2 regions of the Vibrio ostreae genome follow, and region 2 is predicted to be linked to the other one. Evidence: predicted binding sites of a transcription regulator. Region 2 holds the regulator's gene; the other holds the start of a gene.

Region 1 (8,183 bases), 600 kb from region 2:
AAACCGATACGTCAGGCGGCGCACCGGAACTGCATCAGGCCGCACGTGAAGAGCTAGAACAACTTTGTACGGTAGAAGTCGAACACAACCTGTGTCTGGTTGCTCTGATCGGTAACCAGATGGAAACCAAAGGTTACGCTAAGCAAGTGTTCAGCACCCTGGGTGACTTCAACCTGCGCATGATCTGTTACGGCGCGAGCGATCACAACCTGTGCTTCCTGGTTGACGCACCGGTCGCGAAGAACGTCATCCAGACTCTGCACCAGGAGCTGTTTGAAGGTTAATGCTCTGCCAGTGCCAAGTAGTGAGTTTCAGGCATTAAAAAGGTCACCCTCGGGTGACCTTTTTGTTGGCTGGCGTTTATCAGCCGTTAATATTCGGACCGAGCCATTTTTCCGCTTCCAGGTTGTCCCAGCCCTTACGCTCGGCGTAACTCTGGACCTGATCATCCTGAATCTGTGCAATAGCAAAGTAACGCGAGTCCGGATGCGAGAAGTACCAGCCCGACACTGAAGCGCCCGGCCACATCGCATAACTGGTAGTCAGCGACATACCAATGGTCTGCTCGACGTTGAGCATTTCCCATAGCGTGCCTTTCTCGGTGTGCTCCGGACAGGCCGGATAACCCGGTGCCGGACGAATACCCTGGTATTTCTCACGAATCAGCTCGTCGTTAGACAGGTTTTCATCGGCTGCATAACCCCAGATTTCCTTACGCACTTTTTCATGCAGGCATTCAGCAAATGCTTCCGCCAGACGATCCGCCACCGCCTGAATCATGATCGCGTTGTAATCGTCGCCCTGCGCCTTGTACAGATCCGCCAGCTCACGCTCACCGATACCACCGGTCACCGCAAACGCACCAATCCAGTCCTGCTTACCACTCTCTTTCGGCGCAATGTAATCAGCCAGACAGTAGTTAGCGCCTTTCGGCTTCAGGGTTTGCTGACGCAGGTTATACAGCACATGCGCCACCTCGCTGCGCGACTCATCGGTGTAGACTTCAATATCATCACCAATACTGGCGGCCGGGAACAAGGCACACATGCCGCTCGCTTTAAGCAGGTCTTCGCGTTCAACCCGATCGAGCAGATCGTTGGCATCTTTAAACAGACGCTGCGCTTCTTCCCCCACCTCTTCATGCTCGAGAATCGCCGGGTATTTGCCCATCAGAGACCAGGTCATAAAGAACGGAGTCCAGTCGATGTACTGACGCAGCGTAGCAATATCAAAATCGTCAAATACATGCACACCCGGTTTAGCCGGGACCGGCGGCGTGTAGCTGTCCCAGTCGATCGGCGCTTTATTGGCGCGTGCTTCTTGCAGCGTGACCGGACGGCTTTTCGGCGTCTTACGCGCGTGCTGATCACGAGTACGCTCGTAATCCAGATTCAGCTTTTCGATAAAGGCCGGCTTCTGCGTTTCCGACAGCAGCGCCGAACACACACCTACCGCGCGAGAAGCGTTGTTCACGTACACCACCGGCTGATGATAGTTCTGCTCAATCTTCACCGCAGTGTGTGCTTTCGAGGTGGTCGCACCGCCGATCAGCAACGGCAGATCAAAGCCCTGGCGCTCCATCTCTTTGGCGACGTGCACCATCTCATCCAGTGACGGAGTGATCAGACCGGACAGGCCGATAATATCCACCTGCTCTTCTTTGGCGACTTTGAGAATGGTCTCACACGGTACCATCACGCCCAGGTCGATAATTTCGTAGTTATTACACTGCAGCACCACGCCAACGATATTCTTACCGATGTCATGCACATCGCCTTTCACCGTCGCGAGCAGAATCTTACCGTTGGAAGAACCGGATTGTTTTTCCGCATTGATGAACGGCTCAAGGTGCGCCACCGCCTGTTTCATTACCCGCGCCGATTTCACCACCTGCGGCAGGAACATCTTACCTTCACCAAACAGATCGCCGACCACGTTCATGCCGTCCATCAGCGGACCTTCAATCACTTCCAGTGGTTTGCTGGCATTCACACGGGCTTCTTCAGTATCTTCAACGATAAATTCAGTAATACCTTTCACCAACGCGTGCTCAAGACGCTTGGCGACCGGCCAGGTACGCCACTCTTGTGCAGACGCATCTTCCTGCTTGCCGACCGCATTTTCGCGGTACTGTTCGGCGATTTCCAGCAGACGCTCGGTACCATCATCCCGACGGTTGAGCACCACGTCTTCCACCGCTTCGCGCAGCTTGTCCGGCACGTTATCGTAAATCTCAAGCTGCCCGGCATTGACAATGCCCATGTCCATGCCGTTTTTGAAACAGTGATACAGGAACACAGCGTGGATCGCTTCACGCACATAGTTGTTACCACGGAACGAGAACGACACGTTAGAGACACCACCGGAGATCATCGCGTGCGGCAGATCGCGTTTGATGTCCGCCACGGCATTGATAAAGTCCAGGGCGTAGTTATTGTGTTCATCGATACCGGTCGCGACCGCAAAGATGTTCGGGTCAAAAATGACATCTTCCGGCGGGAAACCGACTTCATCGACCAGGATATGGTAAGCACGGGTACAGATTTCCAGCTTGCGCTCACGGGTGTCCGCCTGACCGACTTCGTCAAAAGCCATAACGATCACTGCCGCGCCATAGCGACGAACCAGCTTAGCCTGCTGAACGAATTTCTCTTTACCCTCTTTAAGGGAAATCGAGTTCACGATGCCTTTGCCCTGGATACATTTCAGGCCGGCTTCAATCACTTCCCATTTGGAGGAGTCGACCATGACCGGAACCTTGGAAATCTCCGGCTCGGAGGCACACAGGTTAAGGAAGCGCACCATACACGCTTCCGCATCCAGCATACCTTCATCCATGTTGATATCGATGATTTGGGCACCGTTTTCCACCTGCTCGCGCGCGACATCCAGCGCCTCATCGTACAGCTCTTCTTTGATCAGACGTTTAAAGCGGGCAGAACCGGTAACGTTGGTCCGCTCACCGACGTTCACAAACAGTGTCTCTTTAGCGATGTTGAGCGGCTCAAGGCCTGACAGGCGACATTCTACATTCAGCTCTGGCAGCGCGCGGGGCGTTACGCCCTCAACAGCTTGCGCCATCGCCGCAATATGTTCTGGTGTGGTACCACAACAGCCGCCGACCAGGTTAAGGAAACCGGTTTGGGCCCATTCAGAAATGTGCTCAGCCATATCTTCCGGTGACAGATCGTATTCACCAAATGCGTTTGGCAGACCAGCGTTCGGGTGAGCAGAGACATAGCACTCAGAAATACGCGACAGCTCTTCGACATACTGACGCAACTCATCCGGACCCAACGCACAGTTAAGACCAAATGAGATAGGACGCACGTGACGCAGCGCATTATAGAACGCTTCTGTTGTCTGGCCAGACAGTGTCCGGCCGGAAGCGTCGGTAATGGTGCCGGAAATCATCACCGGCAGCTCAATCCCCATTTCTTCAAATACCGACTCAACCGCGAAAGCACACGCTTTGGCATTCAGAGTGTCAAATATGGTTTCGATAAGAATCAGGTCACTGCCACCGTTAATCAGCGCACGGGTCGACTCTGAATAAGCCGTCACCAGTTGATCAAACGTAACGTTACGATAGCCGGGATCATTCACATCCGGTGAAATCGAACAGGTCCGGTTGGTTGGACCAAGCACGCCAGCGACAAAACGTGGCTTATCCGGTGTCTTTGCCGTCCATTCATCGGCAGCTGCACGGGCTAACTTTGCCGCCGCGAAGTTAATCTCTGCGCTCAGCGATTGCATGTCGTAATCGGCCATCGCAATTGTAGTGGCGTTAAATGTGTTGGTTTCCAGAATATCCGCGCCGGCTTCCAGATAAGCAGAGTGAATTTCTTTAATCAGTTGAGGCTGACTCAGTACAAGTAAGTCATTGTTACCTTTGAGATCGCAATGCCAGTCAGCAAAGCGCTCACCGCGATAATCTTGCTCTTCCAGTTTATAGCCCTGAATCATCGTACCCATACCACCGTCAATGAGTAAGATACGCCTATTCAGTTGCGTTTCGATTTGGTGTCTCACATTACTTCCCACAGTACAGCCTCATTCCTTATGCCTTTTAACATCCTATCACACATTGATTAGAAATCTAGACGTCTAAAATACCAAATTGACACTTATTATTCCTATTATCAATGAATCATGCAGCACTAAAAAAACGTTTGCTATTTGCTCAACATCCAACGACAATTTCGCTCATATTTTGTTACACAATGAGAAAAAAATGTCGGTCTATTACACTCTGTGCTTTCTATCTGCCGCGGCGATGATGATCGCCTTTTTAAACAGTAAAATAGGGAAGATGCAAACCACCATTGCCATAACAGCGGGTTCTATGCTCCTCTCGTTACTTATCTTAATTGCTGGTCAGAATAATTGGTTCCATCTGACACAAATCGCCACCGAAACCGTCACTAGTATCAACTTCGAAAATTTTCTTCTCAAAGGCATCCTTGGTTTTCTTCTCTTTGCCGGCGGCCTCGGTATCAAACTTCCTAATCTGAAAGACCAAAAATGGGAAATCACCGTCTTAGCGCTCGGAGCGACATTATTCTCCACCTTTTTTATCGGTTTCGTTCTGTACGGCTTCTGCCAACTTATCGGTATCCAGTTTGATTTGGTTTATTGCTTACTGTTTGGCGCTCTCATTTCTCCGACCGACCCTATCGCCGTTCTGGCTATTGTAAAAAAAACTCAACGCGCCCAAGCGTATCTCGACTCAAATCGAAGGTGAATCCCTGTTCAACGATGGTTTCGGCCTGGTTATCTTCGTCACCATCTTTACCATTGCATTCGGCACTGAAGCGCCTACCGTGATGAGCGTAACTGGCCTGTTTATCCAGGAAGCAATTGGCGGTATCGTCTACGGTTTCCTGCTTGGCCTGCTGTTCCATTATCTGATTAGTGCCACTGATGACCACTCCATGGAGCTGCTGCTGACCATTGGTGTTCCAACCGCAGGTTACGCGTTCGCGGATGTGATCCATGTATCCGGCCCGCTGGCGATGGTAGTATCCGGTATCATGATCGGTAACTGGACCCGCTTTATCGGTTTCTCTAAAGAGAGTGAAGAACATCTGGATCACTTCTGGGAACTGGTCGATGAATTTCTTAACGGCGTACTGTTCCTGCTGATCGGTATGTCAATGCTGCTGTTTGAATTCCACCAAGAAGACTGGATTCTGATGGCATTTGCGGTCCCTCTGGTACTGGCTGCCCGCTACCTGAGCGTGTTTACTTCATACATTGGTTTCAAACGCTACCGCAGCTACAACCCGTGGTCGATTAAAATCCTTACCTGGGGCGGTCTGCGTGGAGGCCTGGCGCTGGCAATGGCTCTGTCCATCCCGTCTGGCGTGATGATCATTCCTGATAAACTGATTGATGTAAAAGAGCTGATTCTGGTCATGACCTACGCGGTCGTGGTGTTCTCGATCTTAATTCAGGGCTCAACCATTACCCCTATGATTGAGAAAGCCAAGAAGGAAGAGAAAGCGATGGCGCAGCAAAACGCTGCACAAGAGAACCTGGTCAACGATCAGCAGTCCTGAATCTCCGGCTGATACCCAAGCTTATGCGAACGCCCCGCCATCATTGGCGGGGCTTTTTTGTGTGTGTTCTCAAGCTCTATGGGCCAGGTTCTAGGTTCTAGGTTCTAGGTTCTAGGTTCTAGGTTCTAGGTTCTAGGTTCTAGCATCGTAACGCCGCAGGAAAAAAATAGCGACACGGCTATCTACCCGACATCAACACAAAAGATGCTTCTACCTTCTCTCATACCAAGGGGCCAAGGTGAAGCTCCTAAATGTCAGCGGACACCTAATCTAGGTTGGTGCAGTATCAGCTCTGTGGGCTCTATCCGTCGTTCAATTAGCCTAGGAACCTATGCTCTGAAGTTGTAACGAATCAGATAAAAGATATGCCGTAATCACTTGGAGTGAAAAATCTCTCCTTATAGGCGCTGGAAGTCCGAGTTTGAAATAGCACCCAATAAAAAAGCCCAGGCACAAGTCTGGGCTTCTAAACAACAATGGCAGACGGCCAGCATTGCTGCGGGGACGCCTAGTCTAGGGTTTCGAATAAGTGGCGGATGGCCGGGCTGGCGCACCATCGGAGACGCGTACGTCCGGGACTCGTCATCGCAACGCGATGAATTTGGCTCAGCTTAAAACGACAAAACCCCAGTATTACTGCGGGGACGCCTAGTCTAGGGTTTCGGATAAGTGGCGGACGGCCGGGCTGGCGCACCATCGGAGACGCGTACGTCCGGGACTCGTTCGGCCAAAGGACGAAACACTTCTCTATCACCATAAACAAAAAACCCAGTCATAAGACTGGGTTTCTGTAAATAAGTGGCGGAGCGGACGGGACTCGAACCCGCGACCCCCGGCGTGACAGGCCGGTATTCTAACCAACTGAACTACCGCTCCGCATTGGTCAGACTATAAAAGTCTTTTTCATTTTTTGCTTTGAGCTTTTGCTTAAAAAAACTCAAAACAAGAAGTTAAAGCCTGGCGATGTTCTACTCTCACATGGGGAGGCCCCACACTACCATCGACGCTGTTTCGTTTCACTTCTGAGTTCGGAATGGAGTCAGGTGGGTCCAAAACGCTATGGTCGCCAAGCAAAATTCTGTTTAACTACCGCATTACGCAGTAATTACCTTTTATTTTCACTTTTTTAAAAGTGAAGACAAAAGATTGGAAAGCTGTTTTCGTTCTCATTACACATTCAATGTACTGGTCATTGAGTCCATCAAAACCCCTTGGGTGTTGTATGGTTAAGCCTCACGGGCAATTAGTACAGGTTAGCTCAACGCCTCACAACGCTTACACACCCTGCCTATCAACGTTCTAGTCTCGAACAACCCTTTAGGACACTTAAAGTGTCAGGGAAGACTCATCTCAGGGCTCGCTTCCCGCTTAGATGCTTTCAGCGGTTATCGATTCCGAACTTAGCTACCGGGCAATGCGTCTGGCGACACAACCCGAACACCAGAGGTTCGTCCACTCCGGTCCTCTCGTACTAGGAGCAGCCCCCTTCAATCTTCCAACGCCCACGGCAGATAGGGACCGAACTGTCTCACGACGTTCTAAACCCAGCTCGCGTACCACTTTAAATGGCGAACAGCCATACCCTTGGGACCGACTTCAGCCCCAGGATGTGATGAGCCGACATCGAGGTGCCAAACACCGCCGTCGATATGAACTCTTGGGCGGTATCAGCCTGTTATCCCCGGAGTACCTTTTATCCGTTGAGCGATGGCCCTTCCATTCAGAACCACCGGATCACTATGACCTGCTTTCGCACCTGCTCGAATTGTCATTCTCGCAGTCAAGCGGGCTTATGCCATTGCACTAACCTCACGATGTCCAACCGTGATTAGCCCACCTTCGTGCTCCTCCGTTACTCTTTGGGAGGAGACCGCCCCAGTCAAACTACCCACCAGGCACTGTCCTCGAACCGGATAACGGTCCAGAGTTAGAACATCAAACATACAAGGGTGGTATTTCAAGGACGGCTCCAACGCAACTGGCGTCACGTCTTCAAAGCCTCCCACCTATCCTACACATGTAGGTTCAATGTTCAGTGCCAAGCTGTAGTAAAGGTTCACGGGGTCTTTCCGTCTAGCCGCGGGTACACTGCATCTTCACAGCGATTTCAATTTCACTGAGTCTCGGGTGGAGACAGCGTGGCCATCATTACGCCATTCGTGCAGGTCGGAACTTACCCGACAAGGAATTTCGCTACCTTAGGACCGTTATAGTTACGGCCGCCGTTTACCGGGGCTTCGATCAAGAGCGTCGACCGAAGTCTAACCCCATCAATTAACCTTCCGGCACCGGGCAGGCGTCACACCGTATACGTCATCTTACGATTTTGCACAGTGCTGTGTTTTTAATAAACAGTTGCAGCCACCTGGTATCTGCGACTCTCATCAGCTCCATCCGCGAGGGACTTCACCATCAAGAGCGTACCTTCTCCCGAAGTTACGGTACCATTTTGCCTAGTTCCTTCACCCGAGTTCTCTCAAGCGCCTTGGTATTCTCTACCCGACCACCTGTGTCGGTTTGGGGTACGATTCCTTACAATCTGAAGCTTAGAGGCTTTTCCTGGAAGCATGGCATCAATGACTTCATCACCGTAGTGACTCGACGTCGTGTCTCAGCCTTATA
Region 2 (8,183 bases):
AGCAACTGCTGAGAGACGCCGGCTTCGGCCAGCGCTTCTTCGCCCATCGCGCGGTGAGTCATGCTGGCCGGATGACATACCAGGCTTTCCACGCCGCCCAGCGATTCGGCCAGTGAGAACAGCTGCAGTTCACCGACAAAATATTTCAGCTGCTCGAATGAACCGCCGAATTCAAAGCTCAGCATGGAACCAAAGCCAAGCTGCTGTTTCTTGGCGATGTCATGACCCGGATGATTTGGCAGGCTAGGGTGGTAAATCACTTTGACCAGCTCCTGGTTTTGCAGGTAAGCGAGGATTTGCTGCGAGCTCTCTTCATGCACGCGCATACGGGCCCCCAGGGTGCGCAGGCCACGCAAAGTCATGTAGCTGTCAAACGGCGTGCCGGTGGCGCCGATGCAGTTACCCCACCATGCCAGCTCGGTGGCGTGTTCGGCGTCTTTACTGATGATCACACCGCCAATCACATCCGAGTGACCATTGAGGTATTTAGTGGTCGAGTGCACCACGAAGTCGGCACCAAGCAGCAGAGGCTTTTGGTACACAGGGGTCAAAAAGGTATTGTCGACCGCTACCAGAGCACCGACCGCTTGCGCCTGCTGACAGATTTTCTCAATATCCACCACTCGTACCAGCGGGTTAGACGGCGTTTCCAGCAGCACCAGCTTTGGCTTCTGGGCAAAAGCTGCGGCCATTGCCGCGTCGTCAGACTGGTCAACAAACAGCACTTTGAAATCGCCTTTCTTGGCGCGGGTGTTGAACAGACGGTAAGTACCGCCATAGCAGTCATGTGGTGCGATAATGATTTCGCCCGGCGACAGGAATGCCGAGACCCACAGGTTCAGTGCTGATGTGCCGCAGTTGGTGACCACGGCATCCGCACCGGATTCCAGTTCAGACAGGGCTTGTTCTAGCAGGCCACGGTTCGGGTTGCCGGAGCGGGTGTAGTCGTATTTTGGCACTTCACCAAATGCAGGAAAGCCATAGTTGGTTGAGAGATAAATGGGTGGAACAACGGCGTGGTACTGGGTGTCAGATTCAATACCGGTGCGAACCGCGATGGTGGCTGGCTTGCGATTGGTCATGAGCGTTTCCTTTCCTGTCTGGTGTTTCCTGAATGGTTGATTCCCTGAGCTCTGTCACCGAGCGAATCGGGCTACAGAGCGGGCAATGGTAAGCATTGGCATAGCTGCTATTGGGATTTCAAACAATTCCGGGCGATGTGTAAATCCAATTCCGGGGTGAGCGGTGAAGCAAATGTTCACTCCGGTGAATAACATCACACTTTACTGCTCAAAAAAGAAGACGTCAACACTTCTAGACGTCTATATGTCTTTGCTTATGGCAGTAAATCCCGCTAAAATTGAGGTCTTTGAAAAACTCAACTCGAATTCAAATTTACGAAGGTGCGCAATGGCAGACTGGAACGGCGAATATATTAGCCCGTACGCGGAACATGGGAAGAAGAACGAGCAGGTCAAAAAGATCACTGTCTCGATTCCGCTTAAGGTACTTAAAGTGCTGACGGATGAACGTACTCGTCGACAGATCAATAATTTACGTCATGCCACTAACAGTGAACTGCTGTGTGAAGCGTTTCTGCATGCTTACACCGGTCAGCCGCTGCCAACCGACGAAGACCTGCGTAAAGACCGTCCGGATGATATTCCGACCGAGGCCAAAGCGCTGATGACGGCGATGGGTATCGAGTTTGAGGCATACGACGACTAAGTCGCTGTGCACCGCATCAGCATAAAAAAACCCTGGTTACTGACCAGGGTTTTTGCATTGTTAGCTCTCAGATCATTTTTAAGCATCAGGGCATTGTTAACCCGCAAGGATCAACGCTTCCGTCACCGGAGTGTTTATCCGGCATGCTGCTTACTAATCTTGCATATAGTTATGCGGCATCTCGATCCGTGCGACACCAGAGTCAACCGCAGCTTGTGCGACTGCCTTAGCCACGCGGGGCAGCAGGCGTGGATCCATGGGCTTAGGAATAATGTATTGATGACCGTAGGTCAGGCTGTCACTGCCTGCGGCTTGTAGTACGGCTGCCGGCACCTCTTCTTTCGCCAGTTGACGAATCGCTTCGACCGCCGCCAGTTTCATCTCATCATTGATTTCGCTGGCACGTACATCCAGCGCGCCGCGGAAGATGAACGGGAAACACAGCACGTTGTTGACCTGGTTCGGGTAGTCACTGCGTCCGGTGCCCATGATCAGGTCGTCACGCACCGCGTGAGCCAGCTCAGGTTTGATTTCCGGATCCGGGTTAGAGCAGGCGAACACCACAGGCTTGTCAGCCATCAGCTTCAGCGCGTCGGCGGACAGCAGGTTCGGGCCTGATACACCCAGGAACAGATCCGCGCCGGCAATCACATCTTCCAGGGTGCGTTTGTCGGTGTTGTTGGCAAACAGTTGCTTGTACTGGTTCAGATCGTCACGACGGGTGTGGATGACACCTTTACGGTCGAGCATGTAAATCTTCTCACGCATCGCACCGCACTTAATCAGCAGTTCCATACACGCTACCGCTGCGGCACCCGCACCCAGACAGACAATCACACACTCAGACAGTTCTTTGCCTTGCAGTTCAATCGCGTTCAGCATGCCTGCTGCGGTCACGATCGCCGTGCCGTGCTGGTCATCGTGGAACACTGGCACGTCACAACGTTCAATCAGGCGACGCTCGATCTCAAAACAGTCCGGCGCTTTGATGTCTTCCAGGTTGATACCGCCAAAGGTGTCAGCGATGTTAGCGACGGTGTCGATAAACTCATCGATGGTGCGGTGTTTTACTTCAATATCAATGGAGTCGAGGCCGGCAAAACGTTTGAACAGCAGCGCTTTACCTTCCATGACCGGTTTAGAGGCCATTGGCCCCAGGTTACCCAGGCCAAGGATTGCGGTACCGTTTGAGATCACCGCCACTGTGTTGCCTTTGGCGGTGTATTTGTAAACGTTATCGACATTCTGAGCGATTTCACGTACCGGTTCTGCCACGCCCGGGCTGTAAGCTAACGCCAGATCAGTGGCTGAGTCAGCCGGTTTGGTGATCGAGACCGCGATTTTACCCGGGGTCGGCTGCGCGTGGTAATCCAGAGCACGTTGGCGGAAGGCTTCTTCCGCGCTTAATTGTTGACGATTGTCGTCGGACATAGGGGAGGTTCTCTTATTATTTTTGGAAAAGGGGCGCACATTTTAGTTGATGCCTGAAATAGTGACTAGGCAGGGGTGCTGTATAATCGTACAAAATGCGTGAGTTTTTGGCTGATAAGACCAGCTGTTTTGTGATCAGGGTAGACTTTAGTCGTAGAGCGGGGGGACGGGCAGATGGCAGGCATCAAAAAAGGACGCCGTAGCGTCCTTTTTGAAATCTTCGCGTAAAGTAAAAATTACTTCTTGCTTGACAGTGCGCCGAAACGCTTGTTGAAGCGATCAACACGGCCGCCAGTGTCAACAACACGTTGCTTACCAGTGTAGAATGGGTGGCACTTGTCACATACGTCCAGGTGCATTTCTTCTTTACCTAGAGTAGATTTGAAAACGAAAGTGTTGCCGCAAGAGCAGCTTGCATTTACTTCTTTGTATTCTGGGTGGATACCAGCTTTCATGGGATAACCTCAAAAATTGGGCCGTGTCGCCATCCGAGTCTGAGCCGGACACCACACGTAACGTTAATAATACGATTGCCATGGTCACAGCAAACTGCTGAGGACCATTAAGGCGCGATATAGTAATGAATCTGCTAGCCCGGATCAACCGATTTCGGCGTTATTTTAGCCAGCCATAGCAAACAGCCGCTCAGAGCATGACGGGTTGGCGGTGCCAACGGCCAGACCCGATGCCCGAACTGCTGCCGGCGTGCCGCATACGGCCTTTTGCCCGCCATGTGCGGGTCGAATTTATGCCCGTCTTCCAGTAGACTGTGGCGTCCTTAACTGACTTAATTGCTGACGGATTGTTATGCGCCCAACTATTGCTCGCGTTGCCCTGCCGGTGCCGCTTGATAAGCAATTTGATTACCTGATTCCCGGCCACCTGTTTCCGATTATCGGCGGCCGCGTTTCTGTGCCGTTCGGGCGCCAGACTCTGGTCGGCATTGTGACTGCACTGGTGCAGGAGTCCGAGTTTCCGCGTGAGCAGCTCAAAGCGCTCAAGGCCGTGCTCGATACCCAACCAGTCTGGCCGGATAAACTGTATCACCTGCTGCAGTGGTGCAGTCAGTTTTATCAGCATCCACTTGGCGAGACCCTGGCTAATGCTCTGCCGGGAGCGCTGCGTAAAGGTAAAGCGGCTGATTTTGCCAGCAGTAAAGAGTGGCTCATTACTGCCGCCGGGCGCGATCAGCTGATGCAGGGCTTTGGCCGTGCGATTAAACAGGCCAAGGTGATGAATCTGGTCGCTTCTGGCCCGGTCCCTCATCAGGTGATGCTGGATGAGGAAGTGTCGAGTACGACACTCAACACCCTGCAGGACAAAGGCTGGATTGAAGTCAGTGAACAGCGTCCGCAGTTCCGGCCTTGGCCGGCAGAGCCGGAAGCCGCGGTCGATAAGCCCAAGTTGAACTCTGAGCAGGCCATCGCAATTGCAACGGTCAACCATCAGCCGGCATTCGGCTGTTATCTGCTGCAGGGCGTAACAGGCTCGGGTAAAACTGAAGTCTACCTTAATCTTATCAAGCCGGTGCTGGCACAAGGCCGCCAGGCGCTGGTGCTGGTGCCGGAAATTGGCCTGACGCCGCAAACCATTAACCGTTTTCGTAAACGGTTTAATGTCCCGGTTGAGGTGATTCACTCTGGTCTCAATGAAACCGAACGTCTCAATGCCTGGCTGGCCGCGCGCGACAAAGTAGCCGGTATCGTGATTGGTACCCGTTCCGCGCTGCTGACCCCGTTTGCCGATCTCGGCATTATCATTGTCGACGAAGAGCATGACTCTTCGTATAAACAGCAGGACAGCCTGCGCTACCACGCACGCGATGTGGCGGTGATGCGTGCCAATCTGGAGCAGATCCCGATTGTGCTCGGCAGTGCCACCCCGGCGCTGGAAACGCTGCATAATGCCCTGAGCGGTAAATACCATCATCTGCATCTGACCCAGCGTGCCGGAACGGCGCGCCCGACCACCAACCGGGTGCTGGATGTCAAAGGCCTGTATCTGGAAAGCGGTTTGTCCGCGCCGTTGATTGCGGAAATGCGCCGCCATTTATCGCAGGGCAATCAGGTGCTGCTGTTCCTCAACCGGCGTGGCTTTTCTCCGGCGCTGATGTGTCACGAATGTGGCTGGATCGCCGATTGTCAGCGTTGTGATGCTTATTATACCTACCATCAGTACAGTAACGAGATTCGCTGCCACCACTGCGGCTCACAGCGTCCGGTGATCCACCAGTGTCAGGGGTGTGGCTCGACGCATCTGGTCACGGTCGGGGTCGGCACCGAGCAGCTCGAGGCGCAACTGGGGGAACTGTTTCCGGACTTCAAGACGATTCGGATTGACCGTGACAGTACCCGGCGCAAAGGCAGTCTGGAATCAGCGCTGCAAGCGATCCGCAATAACGAATATCAGATTTTGATCGGCACCCAGATGCTGGCCAAAGGCCACCATTTCCCCGATGTAACTCTGGTGGCGCTGCTGGATGTGGATGGCTCATTATACAGCAGTGATTTTCGCGCCTCTGAACGTCTGGCTCAGTTGTTTATCCAGGTGGCGGGCCGGGCCGGGCGGGCGAGTAAGCCGGGCGAAGTGGTGCTGCAGACCCACCATCCAGAGCATACCTTGTTGCAGGCGCTGCTCAACAAGGATTACCACCATTTTGCTGAAACCGCACTGGCGGAGCGCAAGCTGGCCCAACTGCCGCCGTATACCTTTCTGACCCTGTTTCGCGCCGAAGGCAACCAGTCGCAGCAGGTAGAAGATTTTCTGCGTCAGGTACGCCAGACGCTGGAAGCTCACCCGCTCAGTGAACAGGGCTGTCTGGTGCTGGGGCCGACGCCGGCACCGCTCGCCAAACGGGCCGGAAAATTTCGCTGGCAGTTGCTGTTGCAGGCGCCCAGCCGTTCGGTGATGCAGAAGCTGTTAGCCAGCGCACGCCCGGCGATTCAGATGTTGCCGCTGGCCACTAAAGTGCGCTGGACGCTGGACATTGAACCGCAGGATTTGAGCTGAGCAGCCCCATCCGGCTTGCTGGTAAAATTGTCAAAAAATGAAATCCTTCTTATCGTGATAAATATCACACTTGTGATGCAAAAATTGTTAATCAGACCGTAACTTTCCCATCGGAAAGGAATACACTAAATGCCATAATCGCGCAGTGAATCGTTTTCGCTGGCCTAAATGTGGCGAACCTTAAGCGAACGTGCAGCAGGTAAGCGTGAATCCAAGCAATGTTAGCAGCCAAACCGGATGCCCGGCGGCGCTCTATAACGATAATCAGTGTCTCAGACACGATGAATTTTTATTAAGAACCGAGAAAAGAGGACAGTACCCCCTATGGCGACAATGAAGGATGTTGCCCAGCTTGCAGGCGTATCAACGGCGACCGTATCGCGTGCTCTGATGAATCCCGAGAAAGTCTCATCCTCGACCCGTAAACGGGTTGAAGAGGCGGTGTTAGAAGCTGGTTATTCCCCTAACTCTCTCGCGCGCAATCTGCGTCGCAATGAGTCCAAAACGATTGTGGCCATTGTGCCGGATATCTGTGACCCGTATTACACCGAGATCATCCGCGGCATTGAAGATGCGGCGATGGAACACGGTTATCTGGTGCTGCTGGGTGACAGCGGTCAGCAGAAAAAACGTGAAAGCTCATTTGTGAACCTGGTGTTCACCAAGCAGGCGGACGGTATGTTGCTGCTCGGGACCGACCTGCCGTTTGATGTCAGTAAGCCGGAACAGAAAAACCTGCCGCCGATGGTGATGGCGTGTGAGTTTGCCCCGGAACTGGAGCTGCCCACGGTACATATTGATAACCTGACCTCGGCGTTTGAAGCGGTGAACTATCTGACCCAGATGGGCCACAAACGGGTGGCGCAAATTGCCGGCCCGGATACGGCCGTTCTGTGCCAGTTCCGCCAGCAAGGTTACCAGCAGGCGCTGCGCCGCTCCGGGATTACCCGCAATCCAGACTACAGTGTGAGCGGTGATTTCTCATTTGAATCGGGTGCTCAGGCGGTGCGTCAGCTGCTGGCGTTGTCCGAGCCGCCGACGGCGATTTTCTGCCACAACGATACCATGGCGATTGGGGCGATTCAGGAAGCCAAACGTCTGGGTACGCGAGTGCCGCAGGATCTTTCGGTGGTCGGTTTCGATGACATTCAGTTTGCCCAGTACTGCGATCCACCGCTGACCACCATTTCTCAGCCGCGTTATGAGATTGGCCGCCAGGCAATGCTGATGATGCTGGAATTGCTGCGCGGCAACGATGTTCAGGCCGGTTCACGTTTACTGGAAACCCAGCTGGTGGTACGCGACAGCGCGGCTCCGCCATGTGCAATCTAGTGCTTTAACCACGAGTAATATCTCAGTGTGAGCGGCGTATTTTGACACGCCGCTTCCATTTCTGCTCTGTTATCCGGCAGGAAACTGCATTAACATGAAGACAAAATTGTCAACTTTTGAAATAGTTTGTGGCTAATAAAGATTATGTAAGACGTGGTCGTAGTCCGAAAAAGCCGACCCGGAAAACAACTCCCATTCCCCGACGCAGAAAACCCTGGCGCAGTGGCTTGCTGGCTCTCGTGCTGGCGGGCGGCTTTGGCTATGGTTTGTATCAGCTCAGTCAGGATCCCGAGCCACCAGCACCGCAAGTGGTGGAAACCAAGCCACAGCCGGTCAGTAAACCGCAGCCGGCCAACAGCCTGCCGCCGCCGCCAACCGAACAGTGGGATTACGTGGAATCGCTGCCTAATCGCCAGATTGAGGTCAAAGCCAAAGAGCTGCAGGTGTCGGACATTCCTTACATCATGCAGTGCGGGGCCTATAAAACCATGCACCAGGCTGAAACCCGCAAGCTGGATATCGCCTTTCAGGGGCTGAGCAGTAAGATCCGCAACAAGGAAGGCAGCAGCTGGTTCCGGGTGGTTCTCGGCCCTTACAAGTTCAAGCGCGACGCTGAGCGTGACAAGCATAAGCTGCAGCGTGCCAAGATTGAGCCTTGTGCTATCTGGAAAGAGCAGCAGTAA

The links. The regulator MetJ, encoded in region 2, represses methionine synthesis genes. The targets are predictions, from matches to a motif close to TTAGACNTNTANANGTCTAA.
Region 1: a site for MetJ is predicted at 4,092-4,111, ahead of metH (methionine synthase). Genes of this name have one in related genera too.

What each region holds. Positions count from the first base shown of each region.
Region 1 covers NZ_CP076643.1:2,390,213-2,398,395, forward strand. The annotation lists gene lysC (lysine-sensitive aspartokinase 3) at 1-284, shown strand, start outside; gene metH (methionine synthase) at 364-4,044, opposite strand; partial or broken gene KNV97_RS17075 (cation:proton antiporter) at 4,235-5,561, shown strand; tRNA gene KNV97_RS17080 (tRNA-Asp) at 6,361-6,437, opposite strand; rRNA gene rrf (5S ribosomal RNA) at 6,517-6,632, opposite strand; rRNA gene KNV97_RS17090 (23S ribosomal RNA) at 6,784-8,183, opposite strand, start outside.
Region 2 covers NZ_CP076643.1:2,995,112-3,003,294, forward strand. The annotation lists gene KNV97_RS19910 (O-succinylhomoserine (thiol)-lyase) at 1-1,082, opposite strand, end outside; gene metJ (met regulon transcriptional regulator MetJ) at 1,411-1,728, shown strand; gene KNV97_RS19920 (malic enzyme-like NAD(P)-binding protein) at 1,882-3,159, opposite strand; gene rpmE (50S ribosomal protein L31) at 3,396-3,614, opposite strand; gene priA (primosomal protein N') at 3,967-6,168, shown strand; gene cytR (DNA-binding transcriptional regulator CytR) at 6,493-7,500, shown strand; gene KNV97_RS19940 (SPOR domain-containing protein) at 7,629-8,183, shown strand.